Regions from separate parts of the Rhodococcus sp. 24CO genome, predicted to be linked through region 1. Evidence: riboswitches for the same ligand, from Rfam matches in the RefSeq annotation. Region 1 holds a riboswitch; the other holds the start of a gene.
The links. Region 1 has a riboswitch for cobalamin ahead of V2B23_RS27890 (ABC transporter substrate-binding protein). Riboswitches for the same ligand answer to the same signal wherever they lie in the genome.
Positions count from the first base shown of each region.

Region 2: linked by a shared signal. The riboswitch ahead of V2B23_RS20120 (ABC transporter substrate-binding protein) and the one ahead of V2B23_RS27890 (ABC transporter substrate-binding protein) in region 1 are both predicted to bind cobalamin.

Region 1 covers NZ_JAZFNF010000015.1:9,464-18,671, reverse strand. The annotation lists gene V2B23_RS27910 (FAD-dependent monooxygenase) at 38-1,123, shown strand; gene V2B23_RS27905 (DNA alkylation repair protein) at 1,160-2,275, shown strand; gene V2B23_RS27900 (ABC transporter ATP-binding protein) at 2,223-3,020, opposite strand; gene V2B23_RS27895 (FecCD family ABC transporter permease) at 3,017-4,057, opposite strand; gene V2B23_RS27890 (ABC transporter substrate-binding protein) at 4,054-5,100, opposite strand; cobalamin riboswitch at 5,143-5,275, opposite strand; gene V2B23_RS27885 (3-deoxy-7-phosphoheptulonate synthase) at 5,510-6,598, shown strand; gene V2B23_RS27880 (sugar phosphate isomerase/epimerase family protein) at 6,652-7,455, opposite strand; gene V2B23_RS27875 (FAD-dependent oxidoreductase) at 7,452-9,179, opposite strand; gene V2B23_RS27870 (Gfo/Idh/MocA family protein) at 9,176-9,208, opposite strand, start outside.
Region 2 covers NZ_JAZFNF010000007.1:487,790-496,997, forward strand. The annotation lists gene V2B23_RS20105 ((2Fe-2S)-binding protein) at 1-722, opposite strand, end outside; gene V2B23_RS20110 (ABC transporter ATP-binding protein) at 719-1,486, opposite strand; gene V2B23_RS20115 (FecCD family ABC transporter permease) at 1,483-2,523, opposite strand; gene V2B23_RS20120 (ABC transporter substrate-binding protein) at 2,520-3,473, opposite strand; cobalamin riboswitch at 3,650-3,793, opposite strand; gene V2B23_RS20125 (hypothetical protein) at 3,934-4,434, shown strand; gene V2B23_RS20130 (MMPL family transporter) at 4,572-6,692, shown strand; gene V2B23_RS20135 (sucrase ferredoxin) at 6,802-7,716, opposite strand; gene V2B23_RS20140 (YdeI/OmpD-associated family protein) at 7,740-8,312, opposite strand; gene V2B23_RS20145 (hypothetical protein) at 8,272-8,826, opposite strand; gene V2B23_RS20150 (alpha/beta hydrolase) at 8,944-9,208, shown strand, end outside.

The DNA of each region.
Region 1 (9,208 bases):
CGGACAACTGTGGCAATCGAATCGAAGGGGATCGACGATGCGAACAGCGGGAATCATCGGCGGCGGTATCGGGGGCCTGGCAACGGCGGTAGCGCTTGCCAATGCGGGCTGGTCGGTCACGGTGTTCGAGCAAGCGCCGGTTCTCACCGAGGTAGGTGCCGGAATCACTTTGTGGCCGAACGCACTTGCCGCACTCGATGACCTCGGAGTAGGCGATGAGATCCGGAACAGAGCCGCCCCAGGATGGGTGGGCGGGATACGCAATCGCGAGGGTAGATGGTTGATGCGGACCAATGAGGAGAGATTCCGCGCGTTGCACGGAAATTTTGTTGCCATGCACCGCGCCGATCTGGTCGATGTCCTACGCGCAGCACTTCCGGATTCGGTGACGGTGCGACTCGGCTCCACAGTCACCGGGATCGATGAGGATGGCGCGATTCAATGTGGTGATCGCACCGAAGATTTCGATCTGGTCGTCGGCGCCGACGGAATCGACAGCCTCACGCGACGAACGATGTTTCCGGATTATCCAGTGCCGCAGTCTCTGGGGATTCGCGCGTGGAGGTGGATCGTCGACGACATGGGAACTGTCGATGTAGGTGGGATCCTCGGCGCAGGAGGAGAATTCGGCATCGTTCCGCTGGGGAACGGTCGGTTGTACGTTTTTGCTGCCGCCCGGCTGTCCACGGGCACACCGGATCCGTCGTTGGACGATTTTCTGAACTGGCCGTCTCCCATCCCCGAACTCATCGCTGCAGTTGCGCCGGAGCAGATTCTTCGCCATGACATCAGGGATCTTCCAGCGTTACCGTCTTTTGTTCGAGAACGCGTTGTGCTCGTGGGTGATGCCGCGCACGCGATGGGGCCGCATCTCGGTCAAGGCGCATGTCAGGCTCTCGAGGATGCTGTCGCGCTCGGCGCTCATGCTCATGACGTGGCGACTTACGACTACCTGCGCACCAAGAGAACGCATCGCCTTCAACAGCGCTCGCGCCGATCCGCTCGAATAATTCTCACTCGCGGCGCCAGCGCTACGTTCGTTCGAGATCTCGTACTACGAGTGCTTCCTGCCGAGTTGTTTCTTCGCGGTCTGGGATCGAACTTCAGCACTCGACACATGTAGAACATCACTGTCGGACCCCGGTTGTACCCTTCGCGCATGCCCACAGCTGATGAACTGCTCGGAGCCTCCGTAGTCGCTGATCTCGCCCTGTGCCTCGAACAAGCGTCCGGATGCACACGCTTGGTCGCTGTTCGCGACAGCGCATCCGGGTTCGACGGACTCAGTCTCGGTGAGCGCACACGTGTGGTGCGAGACGCGATGATGTCAGACCTGCCCGAGGAATTTCCTCGCTTTGCCGAGATAATCCGTCTGGCGCTGCGCGACGAGACTTTCGCGGGCTGGATGATCTGGCCGGTCACCGAAGCTGTTGCGGTGACCGCCACACGCAGTGGTCGAAATACTGATTTCGACGATGGTATGGCGCTACTCGCCGAACTGACTTCGCGCCTGACGAGCGAATTTGCGATCCGGACATTTCTCGACGCGAATCCCGGGCGAGCGCTGGAGATCGCTCTCGAATGGACCGATCACCAGGACGAGCATGTTCGACGCCTCGCCAGTGAGGGCACCCGAATGCGTCTGCCTTGGGGTAGACGGGTGAAAGCGTTGACGGAGCACCCGGAGTCGACGGTCTCGATTCTCGACGCGCTGTACCGCGACGAGTCGGAATACGTGCGGAGATCGGTCTCCAATCATCTCAACGACCTCAGTCGCGCGGACGCTGCATTGGCGGTGTCGATCGCCAAGCGTTGGCTCGGTGATCCCGATGCGGCTACGCCCAAAGTGGTTCGCCATGCTCTGCGCAGCCTGGTGAAAGCCGGCGACGTCGATGCGTTGGCCCTACTGGGCTTTGCGGCACCCACGGATATCGTGATCTCGGACTTTGTGATCGATCGCGAGGCTGTCGATCTGGGTGGGGACATCGCATTCGGTTTTGCGGTGAGCAACAACGGCGGTGAGTCCGTGACTGTGGCAATCGACTACATAGTCCATCACGTCAAGGCCAACGGACTCACCAGTCCGAAGGTGTTCAAGCTGACCACGCGCTCTCTCGAGCCCGGGGCCAGCGCGAAGGTAGCCAAGCGGCATTCCTTCAAACCGATCAGTACGCGGCGGTATTACGCGGGCACACATTCCGTCGAGCTACAGATCAACGGGGTTACACAGGGTCTGAAATCTTTTCAGCTCCAAGTCGCTGCGGACGATAGCTGACCGAGGGATAGCCGTCTTCGGGGTCGATAGTGACTTTCGCCCGGACCCGGTAGACCTGTTCGACCAGGTCCTCGGTCAGCACTTCGGTCGGTGTACCCGACGCAACCACCCGTCCGCGTTCGAGCACGACAAGGCGGTTGCAGAACATGGCCGCCACGTTGAGGTCGTGCAGGGCAATGTAACTGGTCACCGGCAGCGTCGACACCAGCGACAAGATGTCGAGTTGGTGTGAGATGTCGAGGTGGTTGGTCGGCTCGTCGAGCAGCAGCACGTCCGGTTGCTGAGCCAGCGCGCGGGCGATCTGCGCGCGTTGACGTTCACCACCGGACAGCGTGTGCCACAAGCGTCGTCGCATCGACGTCATGCCGGTATCGGCGAGTGCCTGATCTATTGCATCGTCGTCAGCCTCTTCCCCGGAACCGAACAGCGTGCGGTGCGGAATGCGGCCGAGTCGGACAACGTCGAGCACACTGATATCGACCTCGGTGTGGGCGTGCTGATCGACTACTGCGATCTTCCGGGCGACGGTGCGTCGGCGAACGCTGCTGATACTGGTGCCACCCAGCGTGACATCGCCCGAATCAGGAGATGTGACTCCAGCCAGGATGCTGATGAGTGAGGACTTCCCGGACCCGTTGGGGCCGAGGATCCCGATGGTGTCACCCGGTTGTGCAGCGACGCTTACCCGGTCGAGGATCAGGTTCTTTCCGCGATGCCACACTATGTCGTGCGCTGCGAGGCTCATGCGCTTCTCCTCATTCGGAACAGGATGACCGCAAACGCGGGAACGCCGATGAGGGCCGTCACAACGCCGACCGGAATTTCCTGGGGAGCAAACGCCGTACGTGCGATGGCATCCACCCACACCATGAAAATCGCACCGATCAATGCCGTGGCGGGGAGTAACCGGCTGTGTCTCGAACCGACTAGAAACCGTGCGGCATGCGGAAGTACCAGTCCCACAAAACCTATCGCCCCGGCAGCGCTGACCAGTGCGGCCGTAATCAGTGCGGTGATGGTGAGAAGGAGCAGTCGAACGCGCTGGACAGGGATCCCGAGCGTCGCGGCGGCGTTGTTGCCGAAGGTGAAGGCGTCCAACGCCGGAGCCTGGGCGAGACACACAAGGATTCCGACGGCTACCACTGCGCCACACAGAACTACGTCCGTCCAGCCGGCACCGGCCAACGAACCGAGAAGCCAGAACAGGACACCACGAGTCTGCTCGGCGTCGGCGGACGAAATGACGATGAACGACGTGAGCGCCGAGAACAGTTGTGTACCGGCAACACCTGCCAGGACCACCCGGGACGTGCCACCGCCGGCTCCCGCCGCAAGCAGCATCACCAGGCCGAACGAGACGACTGCACCGGCAAATGCACCGGCGGACAGCGAGATAACGCCGCCGCCGATGCCGAGCACCGCGATCATCACCGCGCCGGTCGATGCCCCGGACGAAATTCCGAGAACAAAAGGATCGGCCAGTGGATTACGGAGCAGTGACTGCATGATGACGCCGCACAGCGCGAGCCCGGCACCGCAGACCGCAGCCAACAGTGTTCGGGGAAGCCGTAATTCCCAGACTATGCCGTCCTTGATCCGGCTGACACCGGACGACCCGACACCCCAATGTTCGAACACCACGGCGTATACGTCGCGAACCGACAGATTGGCCGGGCCGATCGTGATCGCCAGCGCAATCGAGAACCCGAGAACCACCAGACCGATCAGGAACAGCACTCCCAGAGTCGATCGCGATTCGAGACGCGCAGTGCGCGTGCTCAATTGGCCAAGCCCCAGTCACGCAGGGCGGTGGCGGTCTTCTCGACGCCGTCGATCGTGCGGATGGAAGGGTTGAGATCGGCGCCGTTAACGACGATGTACTTCTTGTCCTGCACAGCTTGCAGACGTGAGGTGACCGGGTTGGATTCGAGGAAGGCGATCTTGCTGGCCAGTGCGCCGCCGTCGATGCTGCGTCGGCTCAGGTCCGCGAGCACCAAGGCCGTTGGGTTGTGATCGAGAATGGTTTCCCAGCTGACCTGTGGCCATTCGTCCGTCGTGTCGGCAAAGATGTTCTCCGCTCCAACAGATTCCGTGATAATTCCGGACGAGCCGCAGCAGCCCGCCATGTACGGCGTCATGGTGTCGGCAAACCAGAATGCGAGGGAGACTCCGGACGCGTCGACGGAATCGGACGCTGCCGCGAATCGATCCTGTAGTTCGGCGACAAACTGCTCGCCTCGATCCCGCACGTCGAAAATTGCTGCCAGTTCCCGGATTTCCTGGTAGACGGTCTCGATCTTCAACGGTTCGGTGCGAGCGCCGTCCGCATTCGATGCCGAGGAGACTTTGCCGTCGCAGCCGTTGTCGGTGGGAGAGAGGTACGTCGGCACGCCGAGCGCGGCGAACTGATCTCGGCTCGCGACGCCGCCCTCGGCGATCGTGGAGGCAAACGACGCCGACACAAAATCGGGTTCCGTGTCGAGGACAACCTCGAAGGACGGTTTGTTGTCGGCAAGGCGCGGGACTCGATTGTTGTCGGCTGCGAGGTTCTCGCGGACGGGATCGGTCCACGTAGCGGTCCCGACCATGCGGTCTGCGAGTCCGAGGGACAGCAGGATCTCCGTGGAGCCTTGGTTGAGGGAGACCGCACGCGTCGGCGGTGCGTCGATAGTGACCTGTTGGCCACAGTTGTCGATGGTCAGGGGGTAGTTGGACGAGGTGGCGTCACTCGCGGTGACGGAGTCGCCGGAGGCGGCGCAGCCGGCCAGACCCAAAGCGAGAGCCGACGTGGCAACAACTGCTGATGTGAAGCGCATGAAACGCATGAAGAGGGAACTCCTTGCTCAGGGCTCGATCGCGGAGCCGAGAATTCGCCGTGCTCGATCAGCGAGTATCCGGACTTCGATCCCTCGAGAAGGTTCGTCACCGTTGCGCGTCAGCCCTGGACTTGCACCAGGTTCCCTCGCCGATCGTGGCCGCACGAACGGCCACGTCAACCATAACGAGCCGCTGGTTTCTCCCCGCAAACACAGGGGTGGAATTGACCTCGTCGGCACTCGAGGTATCGTGGCCGTCATGCAGCGCGTCTATTTCTGGTTTAGCAGGCCGGCCCCGGGTGGGCCTGCCGGCGTAACCACGCGCTGACAACCTCCACCCAAGAGCCGGACTACAGACCGGCTCGCTGGAGTTCATTTCACCTCTGGGGTCGGCCTGAGAACAGGAAACCGAAACCCCATGACTGTCACCATCGACACCACAGCCACACCGGACAGCCTTGACGATCAGCGCACTGTAAGTATCAGTCCGCTCGTATCGCCTGCGACTGTCCGTGCTCAGCACGCACCAGACGAGGTCGCGGCCGCAACCGTGCGCACCGGTCGGGCCGACACCATCAACATCCTCAATGGCGAGGACGATCGTTTGATCGTCGTTGTCGGTCCGTGCTCCGTGCACGATCCGGAAGCCGCGATGGACTACGCTCGCCGGTTGGCCGCCAAGGCCGAAGAACTACGGGACGACCTGCACATCGTCATGCGTGTCTACTTCGAAAAGCCGCGCACCACGCTCGGGTGGAAGGGACTGCTCAACGATCCGCACCTCGACGGCACCTACGACGTGAACACCGGTCTTGGTATCGGCCGCAAGCTACTGCTCGACGTGTCCAGCCTCGGTCTGCCCGTCGGTTGTGAATTCCTCGACCCGATCATGCCGCAGTACATTGCGGACCTGGTCAGCTACGGCGCGATCGGTGCCCGCACCGCCGCGAGCCAGGTGCACCGCCAGCTGTGCAGCGCACTGTCCATGCCCGTCGGAATCAAGAACTCCACCGAAGGCGACGTACAGGTAGCCGTCGACGGTACCCGCGCTGCCGCTGCGAGCCACGTGTTCCCCGGAACCGACCTCGACGGTCAGGCTGCCTTGATCCGTACCGCCGGCAACCCCGACTGCCACGTCATCCTTCGCGGTGGCAGCGACGGACCGAACTACGACGCCGAGACCGTCGCGGATACCCTTGCCCGCCTGCGTAAGTCGAACTTGCCCGAGCGCGTGGTCATCGACGCGAGCCACGGCAACAGCAGCAAGGATCACGAGCGTCAGGTGATCGTCCTCGACGACATCGCAGCTCGTCTCGCCGCCGGTGAGCAGGGAATTGCCGGCGTCATGCTGGAAAGCTTCATCGAGGCCGGTCGTCAGGACCTGACCTTGGGCAAGGCGGACGAACTCACCTACGGCCAGTCCATCACCGACGCGTGCATCGACTGGTCCACCACGGCAGCGCAGTTGGACCGTCTGGCGCAGGCCGTTGCCAGCCGCAGGGGCTGACACCCCCGTGCGCCTTTCTGGTAGTGGGCGCTACCAGAAAGGCGCACAGGCGTTTACGCCAGAACTTCCCGTGTGGCCGTGACCAGACGTTCCAGCCAAGCGTCCGTGCCGATGGTCTGACGCAGCGGTTCGTTGGGCAATTCGATGCTGACCGGCAGACCGGCAGGCAGGGTCGACCAGATTTCGGCCAGCGCGATACCTCCGGTACCGGGCACTAGACGCTCTTCGCGGGCGTGTCGGATCAGTTCTGCGTCATCGATGGGAGCGGGAGTCGAACCGTCGCACATCTGGGCGTAGTGCAGCCACTCGCGCGGGATGGACGCTAGATCCTCCAGCGTTGTTGCCGAGCGGTCGGTGTGGAGTGCGTCGACGAGAACGCTCCGAGCCGGACCGTCTGCTGCCGAGACGATCTCGATGGCAGCACGTGCATCTGGCACTGCGGTCCACGGCATGAACTCGAGGGAAGCGACGATGCCGTAGTTCGCGCACAGTTCCGCGAGGCGGGCATAGGAATCCGTGAGACGAGCGCGGTCGCGGTCGTCGCCGCCCACCAGAACGGCCTTGGCTCCGAGCTGTGCGCCTGCTTCGAGAAGCGGAACGTAGTCGGCGGGGTCGAAGTCGGCTGCAAGGCGGATGATTTCGAGGTCGAATACATCGACCGGCGAATCACCCAGTCGACGCACCAGCTCGTCCAACCCCTGCTTGTCCTCGTGCAGAGGATAGGCCGTCGTACCTGGTGCCGCGGGCATCAGACGGATACCGATGGTGTCGAAGCCGTGCTTTTCGGCCAAGTCGACGTGCTGCATCGGGGCGGTGTCCAGCACCGTGAGGGCTGCAAGTCCGAGTGAGAGTGTCATGCGTGCGCTCCAACTGTCTTGGCGTCGGCCAGTTCCCGGCCGGCCAGGTAACCGAAAGTCATGGCCGGGCCGAGATTGATGCCGCCGGACGGGTAATGCCCACCCATGACGCTGGCCTGATCGACGCCCACCGCGAGCAATCCCTCGATGGGTCGGTCATTGTCGTCGAGAACATGGGACGCGGAGTCGGTGACAAGTCCGGCAAAGGTACCGAAACTGCCCGGAACAACCTTCACCGCGTAGTACGGACCCTTCTGCAGGGGCGCGAGCGACGGGTTCGGCCAGGGATTGGCGGTATCGCCGGAACCTCGGTTGAACGGTGTTGTACCGCGACCGAATTCGGGGTCGTCACCGGCCACAGCCCCGATATTGAAAGCTGCGACGGTTTTCTCCAACTGCACCGGATCGACGCCGATCTTCTCTGCCAGTTCGCGAACGGTGCGACCACGGGTGAGGTATCCCGAGCGCAGGTACGGCTGGATCGGGATCGGCAGGGGCTTGGCCATGCCCAGCGGGAGGTAGCGCACATACTGCTGATCGGCGATCAACCACGAACACACTTCTTCGCCCTCAGGAACCTGGTCGACCATCGCGAGTGTGTAGTCGTGGTAGCCGAGTGCCTCGTTGACAAAACGCTTGCCGTTCGCGAGAACTCCGATGACACCGGGCTTTCCGCGGTCGAGGATGTGCGGGAACACCGCTTCCTTGCCGTTGCGGTAGCGAACGATGGAGACGGGGCAGTACGCGACGGGGGAGGCGAGTGTGCGGTCGAGGCGGCCACCCACGGATTCGCCGAGGGTGATGCCGTCGCCGGTGGTTGTCTTGGGGGTGAGCGACCAGTGCTCGTTTCCGGTGGGTGTCCGCGGGAACAGTTCCCTGCGGCGGTCGATGTCCTGGGCGAAGCCGCCGGTGGCCAGTACGACGCCGCGCCTGGCAGTTACCGAGTACGCGCCATCGGGGCCTTCGAGGCGGACACCGACGACGCGGCCGTCATCATCGGTCTGTAGCGATGTTGCCGACGTCTTCACCCGAATCTCGACGCCCAGATCGAGCGCTGAGCGCAGCATCATGCCGACCAGTGCAGTGCCGTTGACGAGCTGCTGACCACGACGCTTGGTGGCGAGATCGAACATGTGCTTTGTCACGCGAACACCACAGTGCACAAAAGCTTTCGGTGATCGGGTCGAATGCAGGAATGCCTGCAGGTCGGGTCCGGCCATGATGCCCATGCCGAGGAATGACGTCTCGTACAACTGTCGACGCAGTAGCGCCGCGACGTCGGGGCCGAGCTTTCGCAAGCTCACCGGTTTCGGTCCGACGGAGCGGTGACCGGTGCCGGCTCCCGGTGTGTCGCCGTGGATGTCGGCGATCTTGGCCCCGGGAACAAACTTCAGCGCGGTCTTTCGTTCGAAGAACTCGACCATCTCCGGCGCACCGTCCAGGAGTGCATCCACCTTGGCGGCGTCGAAGTTGTCGCCGAGGCGGTTCTCCAGATATGTCCGCGGCGCCGAGCGATCTTCGACAACACCGTCGGCGATGGCAAACATGTTGCGCGGGGTCCACATCCACCCTCCCGACCATGCCGTTGCGCCGCCGCAGGTGTCGGCCTTCTCGACCACGAGTACGGACGCGCCGCCATCTGCTGCGGCAATTGCTGTGGAAAGCCCGCCTGCGCCGGAGCCTACGACGATCACGTCGTAGGTGAGGGAGGTACTGCTACTCATTGCTGCTCCTTGGCAGTTGTTGCGAGGGT
Region 2 (9,208 bases), on a different contig from region 1:
GGACAACTGGTGCACTTGGCTTCGCCTGGCACCTCGTAGATCAGGCAGCACGACGCACGCTGGGTGAACCGTCGTCGATCCGTCGGCACCGGCGTCAACGGATTCTCCACTCGCACGGCGCTCGCCCCCGCGCTCACATCCACAAAACGAGGTCGCGGAATGGGCGCGCCCGCACTACGGAGGGCATCGATCAATCCAGCAGCGCAGGCACTTCCGCGCTCACGCCGTGCGCCTGCCGCATCGAGCGCGCGGTTGGCAATGGAATCGGTGGTGATCGCCCACAACGCCTTCTCTCGCACTCCGGACACCTCGGCGAGTACCTCGATGACGGGCGTCAATGCCTCGTACATCGCCCGAGCCAACTCGGCAACACCGACAGTGATCGGGATGAGAGAAGCGGCGACAAAACCACCGAGATAGCCGTCGTCACGCAGGAAGATCCGAGCCTCGGCAAGCGACGGATCAGCGGCAAAACCGGTGACCAATCCCGTTCCGAGCGGGATACCGGTCAACGTGGAACTGGCCGAATACCACCACAAGGTGCCGTTGACCCGGCTCTCGTCACTCCCCCACCGCTTTGCCGTATCCGCGACGCGCGCTGCCATCCAGGCCGGGTCCGTCATCACCGCGGCCGGGATGGTCGCCGGATAGGCGTCGAGGCTTTCGAAAAACGGAACCGCCGTCGCCATCCGCGCGTAGATCGCGCCTATCTCGTCATTCACGCCAGCCCCACAATCTCCATCCGCGGACGCACCCCGTGCTCCACGCGGGCCTTGATCCCGAAAACCTCGGCCAGCAACGATTCTTCCAGCACCGCAGCGGTGGGCCCACATGCCCGCAGGTTTCCCGCCTCGAGTACCGCCAGTCGATCGCAATATTCGACGGCCAGGCGAAGATCATGCATCGTGACCACGACGGCCAACCCCTGCGACGCCAACTCCGTGAGCAGCTCCATCACGATCAGCTGGTGGCGCAGGTCCAGATGATTGGTCGGCTCGTCCAACAACAGGATCTTCGGTTGCTGCGCCAGCGCCCGGGCAATGGACACTCGCTGACGCTCACCACCGGACAGCGTCGCGACGTCCCTACCGGCCAGTGCCTCGAGACCGACCTGTTCTATGCACCGATCCACGATGTTGCCGTCTTGCTCCGTCGTGCGATCCAGCCAATTTCGATGCGGTGTACGTCCAAGGGCAACGGATTCACGCACCGAAAGCCCACTGGACACCGCTGGTTCCTGAACACTGGCCGAGACGGTTCGGGCAATCTCCCTGCGCGACAATGCCGTCGCATCCACCCGATCGATCAGCACCGCACCACCGCTGGGAGTCAGCGCGTTGTAACAGCAACGCAGCGCCGTCGTCTTGCCACTACCGTTGGGGCCCACCAAACCGAGAATCTCACCTGCGGAAGCCTGGAAACCTATGCCGTGCAGCACCTCACGACTTCCCAGGCGGGCCCGGGTATCGACGAGTTCGAGAATCACTGCTCCAACCTCCTGTACTGCCGGTAGAGCATCCAGACAAATATCGGCGCTCCCACCAAAGCAGTAATCACACCCACCGGGAGCTCGGTCGATTCCGACACCGAACGTGCCACCGTATCAGCGGCCACCATCGCCACCGCGCCCAGCAACGCAGCGGCGGGAAGCAGACGAATTGCTCTGGTACCCACCACAAATCCGGCAAGATGCGGAATCAGCAATCCGATGAAACCGATACCGCCGGCGACGCTCACCGCAGCGCCGGCCAGTACCGACACCGCAAGAAGCGACAACACGCGGAAGCGTCGCACGTTCATACCCAAGGCAGCGGCGCCGTCGTCGCCGGTCTGCAGGACGTCCATCCACCGCGCGCTGAGCAGCAACGCAACTCCGACGACAACAAGCGCTACGGTCGGAAAGATCAGCGTCGACCATCTCGAATCGCCGAATCCGCCTGCTATCCAGTGCATCACGGACGTCACATGCCGATCGTCGGCCAGAACCAGAATACAGAACGTGATGAGCGCCGAGAAGATCTGGGCCAGAGCAACTCCCACCAGGATGATTGCCGTGGGCTGGGGGTATCTGCCACCGATCACCAGGGCAAGGAACAGCGGAATCATCGCACCGACAAAGGCTGCAACGGGAATCGTGAAAACTCCCAGGACGCCGACACCGAAGCCCAGCACGGAGACCAGGACCACCATGAAACCCGCGCCGGACGACACACCGAGAAGGTACGGATCGGCCAACGGATTGCGTGTGACCGCCTGCGCCACCGCACCTGAGATCGCCAACGACGCACCCACCACGGCAGCGGTGAGGGCGCGCGGCAGGCGGGAGTCGATCACTATCGACTCCCGCGCCGCCGACCACCAGGTCTCGAAAGTCCCTGGCGCCAAGCGTGCTCCGACTATCGCCCACACGTCACCGATCGGAATGCGGACCGAACCGAAGGACACCGCCAATCCCAGCATGGCTGCCAGGGCCAGCAGCAATCCGGCCAGCAGAGCCCCGAAACCGGAACGTGAAAGGGTCACTTCGACGCGTCGGCGCCCGGTGTGAGCGCACTCGGATGGAAAGCGCTTGCAATGGTGTTCGCCGAGCGCACGAGACGAGAACTCTCGAAGAGATCAGCGAGAGGCACCACAACAAATCGGTTCTGCGTTACGGCCGGAGTGGTTGCCATCAACGGTTGCGACCGCAGGAAGTCGATCTTCTGATCCGCTGTCTTGTCTCCGTAGTCGATGACAACAATCGCTTGGGGCGCGCGCTCGGCAACAGCCTCCCAGCTTGCATCGATGTAGGGCTTGGCGCCTTCGGAGAAGATGTTTGTCACGCCGGAGTACGCGGCAACCAGTTGCCCGACGCCGACACCACCGATCGTGGTCGGAACATCCTCACCACCGTCGTAGAAGAAGGTGGACACCGGCGCGGCGTCGCCGACTGAAGCACGGACTGCGTCCAGGCCGGAGCTGATCTGCTCGGCTACGGCGCGAGCGGAATCCTCGACTCCCAAGACGCGGCCGAGTTGGGTGTAGTCGTTTTCGAGCAGTCCGATATCGGGGAATCCGGTGCCGCAGTATTCCGAGAAGAGGAAGGTATTGATCCCTTTCTCGGCAAAGGCGTCGCGTGATCTTCCCTGCTTCTCGTTGAATGCGCTGGTCATTCCGCCGACAACAAAGTCCGGATCCACGTCCAGAATCTGCTCGGCACTCGGGAACGTGTCGGACAGACTGGGGATCTTGTTGAACTGTTCGGCCGTCTCCGCGGTCGGCGGGTTGTCGCTGTATGCCCGTCCGACAATGCGATCACCCGCGCCGATCTCGATAAGTGCTTCGGTGACATGGCCGTTCAAGGACACAATTCTCTGCGGCGGTGAATCGAAGACCATTTCACGGTCGCAATTGGTGATGCTGACCGGCTGAGCAAATGACTCCGTCGACGCGGAGTTTTCGGTTGCCTCGCCTTTCGAACAACCGGCGGCCATCAACGCTGTCGCGATCAACACGACAAGGGTGCGGGTGGGGGAAATCTTGAGTGACACGGGACCTCGCAAAAGGGCTCAGAGCCACGAATGAGAATCCTGGGAGAACACCGACCGCGCAGAGGGAATCCGCGGGCAGGGCTCTCGCGGGACTTCCGTTTCGTAGACCACGACGAATGGATGTCGCACACCACGCGGCGGGCATTCGGGCTCATTCGTTCTCGATGATTCGGGAACGAACCTACCGTTGCGGGTCAGCGCCGGATTTGGACCGGCTTCCCCCACACGCATGGCTTGCAAGTGCTTCCAGCAGTATGCATGACACATCCGAACCGAGTTGCAACGGCCTCGCCACGTACATTCCGGACCCGCTCCTGAGCACGGTATTCCGCCGCGCACCTCGAAAAAGGATTAGCATGCGGTACCACCGAAATTCGGAAACTCTGGACAGATCGGAATAGACGTGAAAAAGATACTGAATTCCCTTTCCGAGGACGAATACGTGTTGATCCTCGAGACCAAAAAGGATCAGATTGCCGAACTCGACGAAGACGAACTGATCGCCCTGCACACGCGCATTCGTCGGGCCCGCAACAAGTACACGAAGTTGTACCGACGTGAGGGTTCGGCAAAAGTGGCCGAGAAGAAGGGCCGCGGATCCGGTAAGTCGGCAAATGCGCGCAACGCCGGTAAAGCAGAAGTTTTCGAAGACGCGCTCAGCAGAGTGAGCCGCCGTTTGGCAGCGGTCTCGCGTCAAAGCGCCCGCGAACTCAAGGACGAACGGCTGGGCCGAGCTCGCAAGGACGCTCCATCCTTCAGCGACATCGACACGAGTAACGGAAAGGTCGCGTCCGCGGGAAAGGCCCGCGTCGACGAAACTCGTAGTTCGCCGGGCAAGAAGAAGTTCGAAGCGTCCAGTATCGCCGCCGGTGCACGGCGCCAGGCCAAGAAGGACAATCGCTGACTCCACGCACCAGGTTTTAGCCGATGTTGCCGCTGAGCGTGACTTACGTTCAGCGGCAACGGCGTGTCATGCCCAGGAATCCCTCCCCCGGATACAGTCGGTACGGCCATGTCCGAAAATTTCACCGGAGTTGATCAATGACACGCTGGGCCCAAACCGTCGTTTCCCGAAAATGGTGGGTGCTCTCGCTCGCGGTTCTCATCGTGCTTATCAGTGGCGTGTGGGGTCTCGGAGTATTCGGAAAGCTCAGCCAAGGCGGGTTTGTCGACCCGGGAAGCGACTCCGCGAAGGTCGCAGCAATCGTCGAGGAAAACCTCGGACCGCAAACCGCGGACATCATTGCGATCTACACACCGACCGACGGCCGAAGTCTCGAGGACATCGGCCCGGCCGTGACAGCCACAGTCGACGAGTTCACGGCCAACGTGCCGACGGCCTCGGTGAAGTCGTATTGGACCGCCGATGCCGCGACCAAGGCAAATCTGGTCTCCAACGACGGAACGATGGGCGCGGTTGCCATCACCTTGGCACCGGACTCCGGAGTCACCTCCGCCACATTCTCCGATCTGCTCCCCACGCTCGAAGTGGAAGGCGCGCAAACACAATTCGCCGGAAACACGGTGGTGGGTGTCGCCTTCAACACCACGCTGGAGAAGGATCTTGTTATCGCGGAGGCTATAGCCATCCCGATCACCCTCGTGTTGTTGGTCTTCATCTTCGGCGGCCTTGTCGCCGCAGCCGTACCGGTTTTTGTCGGAGTCCTGAGCGTGCTGAGCGCCTTGGCCGTCCTGCGAGTTCTGACGTCGGTCACCGAGGTCAGTTCGTTCTCGATCAACGTGGCCTCATTGCTGGGGCTCGGCCTTGCCATCGACTACGGATTGTTTGTCGTCGGTCGGTACCGCGAGGAACTGAACTCCGGTTCCGAACCGGGCGCCGCAGCCACCCGCACCGTTCTGACGGCTGGTCGTACGGTGATGTTCTCGGGTCTGCTGCTGATCTGCGCGTTCAGCGGCATGCTCGTGTTCCCACAAGCTGTGATTCGTTCACTGGGGTTCGGCGCCATCGCCGCCGTGCTGAGCGCGGCCGTACTGTCGCTGACCGCGGTACCCGCCTTGCTTGCCATTCTGGGCCATCGCATCAACTCGTTGACATGGCGCAAGGGCGCAGCCCAACGCGGAGAAGAACGCTCACGCAGGTTCTGGGGTCGCGTCGTCACGTGGGTGATGAAACGACCTGTTGCCGTATCGATCACGATTGTCACCCTGCTTCTCGTCCTGGCGTCGCCGCTGCTTGGCGCACGACTTGGCGAACTCTCGTACACCGCGTTGCCCGCCGACGACCCCGCTCGCACGGCCATGGACACGCTGGTCAACGAATTTCCCCAGACCGGCAACGGCGCGACACTGATCCTGCAGGCGGAGGGCGATACCGCACTCAACCCGGCCGAAGGCACGGCAGTAGCCGAAGCCGCAAGCCAAGTAGAGGGCATCGCACAGGCTACCGTCGTCGCGAGCACCAATTCGCTGATCGCAATCCAAGCGTTCTACAGCGAAGGCTCCACGCCGCAGTCCCAAAGTGACGCTGTCACCGACCTACGCGAGATACCTGCGCCCGACGGTGCCGAATTGTTGGTCGGCGGCGGGCAAGCCACCGTCGACGACGGCAATAACGCTGTCCTGCACTGGCTGCCGGTCATGATTCTGATCATGGTCGGTTCAACCCTGATTCTGCTGTTCCTCGCCTTCGGATCAATTGTGTTGCCCATCAAGGCTGTGCTGATGGCGGCCTTGAGTTTGGCCACCACCTTCGGCGTCCTCACCTTCGTCTTCCAGGAAGGCCATGGCGTCGAACTTCTCGGTGTCAGCCAGACGCCCCTCGAAGCAACATTTGTCGTCCTGATCCTGGCCGTTGTCTTCGGACTGTCCACCGACTACGAGGTATTCCTCATGTCGCGCATGGTCGAAGCGAAGAACGACGGCGCGACAACGGAAGAAGCCGTCAAGTTCGGCACCGAGCGAACGGGCCGCATCGTGACGGCAGCAGCACTGCTCCTCATTGTCGTAACGGGTGCTTTTGCCATGTCAGGTCTTGGAGTGATGAAGTTCCTCGGAGTTGGCATGATCGTGGCACTGATCGTCGACGCAACCATCATCCGCATGCTCCTCGTTCCATCCCTGGTGAAACTCATGGGCGAAGCAAACTGGTGGGCGCCGGGGTGGATGAAGAAAATCCACGCGAAGGTCGGCATCGGGCACTGACCCGCTCCCGGTTTTCCCTGATCGGGTAGTCATCCTCGAGGATGACTACCCGATTGCGTATATGGACCTCTGAGGCCAGGGTCGTCAGAGTTGAACTGATGCACGACGGCTAATTCAGAATCAGGCCTGAACCCAGTTCGCGAACGGACGTGGCAACAACGGGCCGAACAGGTTTGGGATCCGCCCCACAGCTCGGTGGACGTGGAGCCAACTCCGACGTCTGCGTTTCCACTTCCCAGCTCCGACCGTCGACGTGCTCGACAATGCACAGCTGACCGCCCAGATCGTCCACACTCAGGTCGTCGATGCCGCAGGGAATGTACTGCCGAACAGCAATTTCCGCGACTTGGCCCACCGAGTTCCACGGACTCCGGCCCCGCAGCCCAGGAAGATGCACCTCACCGCTGACCGCTGACTTCACCGCCGCAAGGCTTTCCGCACCGGACAGTCGGCCGTAGGTATAGCCGCTGGGCAACAAGATCATCGACGGCGCAAACCGATGACCGCCCGTATGCGAGCATTCCCACACGTTCTCGCCGAACGCCGGAACCAACTCCGCTGCAATCGGCCTGCCCAGAACTGCGCAACACTGATCACGTTTTCCGTGCGCGCACACCAGCACCACCGGTTCATCGACCCGGACGCCCAGTCCTGGGGCCGGCCCACTGAGCAGAGCGAAGTCGATGTCGAGAAGATCGAACGGCGAATCGATCTGCATGCGCTCGCACCACGAATCGTCAGGATCGGAGCGAGCAAGAAGCACCGTGTGACCGGCAGAGGCTATTTCGTGTCGACCCGGATGCCTGATGAACATCACGCGCACGTCCGCAGCGTCCGCGCGACGACTCAGTTCGGTGGCAAGCTCCTCCCCGAGAGCCGTGCCATCGAGAACATCCCGACCCCAGGCACCGACAAACTCGAGGCACACCCAACCACGCACAACGGCCGCCGTGCCTTCCAACGGTTCGTCGACGGCAGACAACGCTGAGCAAGTCTTGGCTTCGGTCACGAATGCTTCGGTCACGAATGCCATTGTGTCAGCCCTCGTCAGTGAAACTTCTTACCCTCCTCGAGTTGGCTGATGAACTTCTGTATCCGGCGGGTCCTGATCTCCGGGCGCTTCGCTTCCAGCAGGCGATAGAAGATCGCGAACCGATTAGTCGAATTCAACGTTTCGTAGAAGGCCTGCGCCTGGGGATTCAAGGCCAATGCGTCGAGAAAATCCTGCGGCACCTCGGCTTTCGCGGAACCTTCGTACGCACGCTCCCACCTACCGTCGGCTTTGGCTTTCTCGATCGCAGCAATGCCCGCGGGCTCGAGCAATCCTTCGCTCTCGAGCCTCGCAACAATCTCGACGTTGCGTTTCGACCACGGGCTACGCGCCGTGCGCGGTGAGAACTTCCGCAAGAAAAAGTTGTCGTCGACCTTCCTCGGCAGGCTGTCGATCCACCCGAAACACAGGGCGACATCGAGCGCCTGGTCGTAGTCGATCGACGAATGGGCTGACGACTTCTTGGCCATCTTCAGCCACACCCCGGGGCTCACCTCGTAGTTCTCGGATAACCACCGACGGAATTCCTCACCGTCCGCAAAGTATTCGATATCCAGTTCCGGCGCCATCACTACTCCTCTGAAGTCGAGTTACCCATACTCTGACAAATCCCTGCGACAGATATCCAAGAGTTCCCAGTGCAAGCACCCATTTGCTGATGCTCACCGCGGTAGTGAACCGCACCGTCCTGTCGGTGATGCTGTCACGATGGTCGAGCAGATACAGCCCGGTGATGTTCTCGACATAGTCACCGGCAGCGGACAGTACCGGCGCCGCGGCAAGCGCCTTGCGAACCGTCGGCGAGAGCGGGGTGCGCTCCCCCAACCGTCGGCCGGCGGCGCGCAATGCAATCGCGTAGATCGCCGGATGGACGAAGTCCGGGTAGTAGTGACTGCGGAAACGCGCCGTTTCCGCGCTGTCCATTTTCGCCAGAACCTCGTGGTACCGACGTGCGGAGAATGCCGTCTGCACTTCGAGGACCCGCGGGCCTACCGGCCCCAGAAGTCTGATGATATTCGCCTGGGAGAGAACAAATACCGCGGACCACACAGCCATGGATCGCTGATTCGAAGTTCTGAACATGCCAGCAATCTTGCCAGTTGTGTGCGGCTCCGACGTCGGTTGCGGCGTCCGGGTGAATGACTTGGACAAAAATGGGCATCCCCTGACGATCAGAACTGATCGATCACAGGAGTCCTCATGCCCCCTGCCGCCAAACCGACGGTACTTTTCATCCACGGATTGTGGATGCATCCCAGCGCGTGGGAGCCCTGGACCCTGGCCTTCGCCGAACGCGGGTACGGCACCATGGCACCCGGTTGGCCTGGCGACGGCGCCACAGTCGGAGAATCCCGAGAACACCCCGAAAACATTGCGGGACACGGAATCGACGAGATCACCGACCACTACGCCAAGGTGATCGCCGATTTGGATACTCCACCGATCGTGGTCGGCCATTCCTTCG